One region of the uncultured Holdemanella sp. genome, then DNA from elsewhere that is predicted to be linked to it. Evidence: a T-box and tRNA genes for the amino acid it is inferred to sense, from the RefSeq annotation. Region 1 holds a T-box; the other holds one or more tRNA genes.
What was found. The T-box of region 1 lies ahead of serS (serine--tRNA ligase). A T-box ahead of a tRNA ligase gene usually reads a tRNA of that ligase, here a tRNA-Ser.

Region 1 (3,379 bases):
TGCACAATAATGTACACTCATTCCTTTAATCTTTGTATACTTTTCTTTTCCAATCTTACTCGTATTCTTTGGATCTACTTTGATTACATCCACTTCATTCATCAAACATTTTCTTTCTACTTTTTCTAATATCTTTTTATACGCAAAACTCGATAATGTTTTATTTTCCTTCTTTGGTCGATAGAGCATCCTTGTCTTCAACTACCAGACTCTTCTTCTCCGAAACCAATTTCTTAATATAAAAAAAACTACTACACATGATGGAGCTTACTTAAGGCTGCTTCGTTCCCGACCTGACCTGATTCATAAGATATCATTGTAGTAGCCAGTTAATTATATCAAATCCATTTTCAATTCGCAATAGAAAAAGCTGTCAAAGACAGCTTTTAAGATTAACCAATTTTCTTTTTACCACCCATGTAAGGTTGTAATACTTCTGGAATCAAGATTGATCCATCAGCTTGTAAATTATTTTCTAAGAATGCAATCAACATTCTAGGTGGAGCTACACAAGTGTTGTTTAATGTGTGTGCAAAATACTTCTCACCATTTTCACCCTTAACACGAATCTTTAAACGACGTGCTTGAGCATCTGTTAAGTTAGAGCAACTTCCAACTTCGAAGTATTTCTTTTGACGTGGAGACCACGCTTCAACATCCACTGATTTACATTTTAAATCTGCCAAATCACCTGAACAGCATTCCAATGTACGTACTGGAATATCCAACGTTCTGAAGAATTCTACAGTATTCATATACAATTTTTTAAACCATTCCATACTATCTTCTGGTTTACAAACAACAATCATTTCTTGTTTTTCAAATTGGTGAATACGATATACACCACGTTCTTCAATACCATGAGCACCTTTTTCTTTACGGAAACAAGGTGAGTATGAAGTGTAAGTATATGGAAGATTTTTTTCTTCAAGAATTGTATCTTTAAACTTACCAATCATAGAGTGTTCACTTGTACCAATCAAATACAAATCTTCACCCTCGATTTTATACATCATACCTTCCATTTCTGCAAATGACATTACTCCATCCACAACTGAACTACGAATCATATATGGTGGAATTACATAAGTAAATCCTTTTTTATCAATCATGAAATCACGAGCGTAATTTAAGATTGCTGAATGTAGACGAGCAATATCACCCATTAAATAATAGAATCCATTACCTGCTACACGACGTGCTGCATCTAAATCAATTCCACTTAAACGTTCCATAATTTCAGTGTGATAAGGAATTTCAAAATCAGGAACAACAGGTTCACCAAATTTTTCTAATTCAACGTTTTCACTATCGTCTTTTCCAATAGGAACACTATCGTCAATAATGTTTGGAATCTGCATCATTTTTTCTGTTACAGACTCTCTTAATTTAATTTCTTTTTCTTCTAAAGCTGTTAACTCATGAGCAATCTCTGCCATTTGTTGCTTAATTTCTTCAGCTTCTTCTTTTTTACCTTGCCCCATCAACTTACCGATTTCTTTAGAAATCTTTTTACGATTAGCACGTAAATCATCCGCATGTTGCTGTGTTTGACGAAGTTCTTTATCCTCCATCAATACTTCATTTACTAAAGGCAATTTGTAGTCTTGGAACTTTTTCTTAATGTTCTCTTTGACAATGTCCGGGTTTTCACGGACAAATTTCATATCTAACATGATATCCTCCTCTGCAAAAAAAAAGAGACACTCGCACCCATAAAGGGACGATGTCTCGCGTTGCCACCCTTTTTACCATATATATACATATATGATCTCTTAACATGATAACGGTATGTACCGGATCAAACTACTCTATTTCATTCAATCACTCAAAGGTGCTGTTCAATCAATCATACCAGTATTTTCACCAACCATACTGTCTCTAATTCATATATGAAATAATCTACTTATCCTTATCTTTGTTTTCACCACATTTATACCATTAAAACAAAGACAAAGTCAACCGCTTATTCTGTAAAATAGCCTCATCAAATCGGATTTATCATATGATTCTATTTATCTACAAATCATATTCAATATCACAATTATATATAGTATTAAAATATAAGAAATCCATCTATAATCCATTCCCATGAATATTAAAAACTGAATAAACAAAAGTAACCCTAATAGAGAAAAGAAGGCATAAATTCGTTTTGTTGAATTATCATAATACAAATAATATAAGCCAATTACTGCCATTGCAAAAATAGCGCCAATACATAAAGATCCTATAATGCTTCCATGACCAGAAATATAAACACATGCCGCAACAAAGATCATACATACCAAGGAAATTTTATCTGCTTTTCTATCTTGTCTAAAACTTTCCATTTTGTATACATCTAAATTGTGAATAATATTTGTGACTTCTTCATTCGAATAATTCAAACTCTTTTTACATGATATCAATTCAGCCACAGAAACGTGCAAAGATTCAGATAGGGCAGGTAACAATTGAATGTCTGGATATCCTATTCCACGTTCCCATCGGCTAACAGCTTTATCTGTGACATGCAGCTGTTGAGCTAATTCCATTTGCGTCATATTGTTTTCTTTTCTTAACTTACAGATAAACATTCCCATATCTTTTGCGTTCACATATATCACTTCTTTCTATAATAATTTATATTTATTCTATCAAATTGGCAATCAACGCGTCGTTTATATAATGTATTCGGGTTATTTTTATCTGATTTATCATATGAAAAAGGAGCAAAATCATAATTCTACTCCTTACATGCATTATTCTTCTGTATTTTCTTCGGATTCTACTTCAGGCTCTTCATGATCTACCAATGTCATACGCGTTACTTTCGCATCTCCATTTAAGTTGATCAATCTTACACCTTGTGTATTTCTTCCATAGATACCCACATTCTCTAAAGCTACACGAATCATAATACCATCACTGGCAACAATCATCGCATCTTCTTTACCAGTAACAGCGCGCATACACATTAGCTTACCAGTCTTTTCTGTGATATTAATTGTACTAACACCTTTTTTACCACGAGAAGTCAAACGATAGTCTTCAAACTTACTACGCTTACCATAACCATTTTCAGAAACAACAAGAACTGTATCTCCTTCACTTGATAGTGCAGCACCTACAACTTCACTGCCATCACAATTGAATCCTAATACACCACTTGCGCTACGTCCCATAATACGAACTTGATCTTCATTAAATCGAACAGCTTTACCATTTGATCCAGAAATGATTACTTCATCTTGTCCTGTAGTTAATTTCACAAAACGCAATTCATCATCTGGTTTCAAACTAATCGCAATCTTACCATTACGATTGATATTTTCAAATTCAGATACGGATGTACGTTTCACAATACCATTCTTTGTAACAAATAATAATGTTTCAC
Region 2 (3,379 bases), on a different contig from region 1:
ATTCAATATGTAAAGGTTAGAGATGACAAAAAGAATCGTCTTTATACAGATGATCAAAAAACAATTATTGAGCCATATATTCAAGATTATATGTCAAATAATGATGAAGGTATTTTAACTTTATATGTTCCATTAGTTCTTGTCATAAAGAATGGAAAAGTGATTGATGGCCATGAAGGAACATTGGATAGTCATGATGCGACCGAAAGAAAAATGACTGATGATGAAAAAGAAGAATTAACAAAAATCTATACAAAATTAATGAGTGAAGCAAAACTAGCTTCACTCTTTTTATTTTCTTCGTACTTTAATTTGATCATCGAAGCTCAATTGTCCAATCAATAAACTAGACTTTGGATCATGCATCTTATAATTTGACATAATTTGTTTTGAATCAAAATTTGCATAACAATACTTACAACCATGTAAACATGAATTATATGCACCAATATCCACCATATTTACACAATGACAATCTCTTGCCTTCCATTCTTTATAGAATTTTCCTGTTCTTTCAAAAGCATATTTAATGCTGACGCAGCAATCGTTTTTATCACCAATATGATATTTATTTTCCATACAACTAACTACTTTTATGTCATTCTTTTCAAAAGCTTCTTTTAATGTAAGATATTCCTCATTGGATGGTTCATGATAATCCAAATGGTTATTTCTTACGTTTTTATAATCATCTACAAAAGAGACAATCATTTTAGAAACATATCCATTAAGCATCATGCATAACTTATTAAATGCACGAATATGATAATCAACATTATATTTCGAATTTAAAAGAATCGGATCATATCTAACACACACATTTTCTTTTCCTAAATAATCTGATAATTCTCTTACACATTCAATAACTTTTCGTTTATCTGGTACATGAGATTCAATATCATCAAAGTATCCAGTGATAGTAACTTGTAGCTGGATGGGTACAGAAAATAGATGTATTGTATCTACCAATGGCAAAGGATTCTTTGTACAAAATACAATCATATCAATATCTGATACAAAAATACGACTAACCAATTTAGGATTAAAAGGATTTCTTACATCAAAATAGCCTTCATTCCATCGTTTCACAAACCAATCCATATAATAAGCTACAACATCTGTTCTTCCACTTACATTTATAATCATAAGTTTATTAAACAAAGAAATTAATTAATAGTCAACACAAAGAAAAAAGTCATCCTAAGATGACTTAAATTTCTAAATGGCGGTCCAGATGGGACTCGAACCCACGATCTCCTCCGTGACAGGGAGGCATGTTAACCACTACACCACTGGACCAATATTTAATTTTAAATGGAGCAGATGAGGGGAATTGAACCCCCGTATCAGCCTTGGCAAGGCTGTGTTCTACCATTGAACTACATCTGCATGAATGGCGGTCCAGATGGGACTCGAACCCACGATCTCCTCCGTGACAGGGAGGCATGTTAACCACTACACCACTGGACCATAATTTTCCAAAAATAAGATGGCGGAGAAGGAGAGATTTGAACTCTCGCGCCAGTTTCCCGACCTATACCCTTAGCAGGGGCACCTCTTCAGCCACTTGAGTACTTCTCCAAGAATATTTCCAGATACTTATTTTTTAGAACAACCTACGTTATCCGTAACGCCCGTTTATAATAACATGGATAAAAATTTATTGCAAGCAAATTTTTTAAAAAAATACAAAAAAATTTAGAGGTCAATTTTTGACCTCTAAACTCTTACTTTCCAAACAATGTTTTATTGTCTACTTCCGCTTTAAATTTAGCTAAAGCTTCATCTAATGACAATGTAACACTATCTTTTTTACCACTCTGACGAATTGTAATTGTGTTGTTTTCTTGTTCTCCATCACCAACTACAATTTGGTAAGTAACCTTTTTTAGCTGTGCCTCACGAACACGGTAACCTAATTTTTCGTTACGAGAATCTACTGTAGCACGCATTCCTAAAGCTGTTAATGCATCACATACTTTATTTGCATATTCAACATGTTTTTCGTGGTGTACTGGAATCACAACAAATTGACGTGGCGCTAACCATAATGGGAAGTGTCCACCAAAGTGTTCAATCAAGATACCAATGAAACGTTCAACTGATCCATAAACTACACGGTGTAACATAATTGGAGTTTTCTTTGTTCCATCTGCATCTACATATTTACATTCGAATCTTTCTGGCAAATTCATATCTAGCTGTACAGTACCACATTGCCATACACGTCCTAAGCTATCTTTAATATGGATATCCAATTTAGGTCCATAGAATGCACCATCTCCAGGATTCACTTTATATTCTTTACCTGCATGAACACAAGCTTGTGCCAATGCTTTTTCTGAAGCATCCCAAATTTCTTCTGAACCAATATATCCACTTTCTGGACGAGTTGATAATTCAATTTCATATGGTAAACCAAATACTGAATAGATACGATCTACCAATTGTAATACTTTCTTAACCTCTTCTTCCAATTGATCAGGAGTTACAAACAAGTGAGCATCATCTTGTGTAAATGTACGTACACGGAACAACCCATTCAATGCACCACTTGCTTCGTGACGGTGTACTTGTCCTAGTTCTCCTAAACGCAATGGTAAGTCTTTATATGAGTGTAAAGTTGAGTTATATACTAATAAAGCTCCTGGACAATTCATTGGTTTGATTGCAAATTCACGATCATCTACCATTGAAGTGTACATGTTATCTTTATAATGATCCCAGTGTCCACTCAATTCCCATAATTCTTTTGACATCATAATAGGAGTTTTAATGAATTGGTATCCTTCTTTTGCGTGTTCTTGATACCAGTATTGTTCCAAAATATTACGTAAAATCATTCCATCTGGCAAGAAGATTGGCATACCAGGCGCATATTCACTAATTGTAAACAATCCCATTTCTTTTCCTAACTTCTTGTGATCACGTTTTTTAGCTTCTTCTAAAGCTTCTAGATGTGCTTCCAACTCTTCTTTTGTGTCAAAGCAGATACCATAAACACGTTGAAGCATTTTATTGTTAGCATCACCTTTCCAGTAAGCACCAGAATGTTTCAATAATTTAAAGTTTTTACACATCTTAACAGTTTCAACGTGAGGTCCACGACATAAGTCCGCAAATTCACCTTGACGATAGATTGTGATATTTCCATCTTCTAATCCATTGATCAAATCGACTTTATAAGGATCATCCTTGAACATTTCTAAAGCATCTTCTTTAGAGATTTCTTCACGAACAATTCTCTTTCCGTCTTTGGCAATTTTCTTCATTTCTTTTTCGATTTTTGCCAAATCCTCTTCTTTTAATTTTACATCTCCTAAATCCATATCATAGTAGAAACCTTCAGAAATAACAGGTCCTACCCAGAATTTAGCAT

Region 2: it encodes a tRNA-Ser, which carries the amino acid that the T-box ahead of serS (serine--tRNA ligase) is inferred to sense. The anticodon was not compared.

The regions. Positions count from the first base shown of each region.
Region 1 covers NZ_CATVYQ010000003.1:52,041-55,419, reverse strand. The annotation lists gene Q3907_RS01180 (hypothetical protein) at 1-189, opposite strand, end outside; RNA gene ffs (signal recognition particle sRNA small type) at 243-328, opposite strand; gene serS (serine--tRNA ligase) at 393-1,676, opposite strand; T-box leader at 1,717-1,928, opposite strand; gene Q3907_RS01165 (helix-turn-helix domain-containing protein) at 2,016-2,600, opposite strand; gene gyrA (DNA gyrase subunit A) at 2,745-3,379, opposite strand, start outside.
Region 2 covers NZ_CATVYQ010000017.1:23,939-27,317, forward strand. The annotation lists gene Q3907_RS04655 (thioredoxin family protein) at 1-345, shown strand, start outside; gene Q3907_RS04660 (DUF1848 family protein) at 292-1,146, opposite strand; tRNA gene Q3907_RS04665 (tRNA-Asp) at 1,224-1,299, opposite strand; tRNA gene Q3907_RS04670 (tRNA-Gly) at 1,316-1,389, opposite strand; tRNA gene Q3907_RS04675 (tRNA-Asp) at 1,395-1,470, opposite strand; tRNA gene Q3907_RS04680 (tRNA-Ser) at 1,491-1,581, opposite strand; gene thrS (threonine--tRNA ligase) at 1,728-3,379, opposite strand, start outside.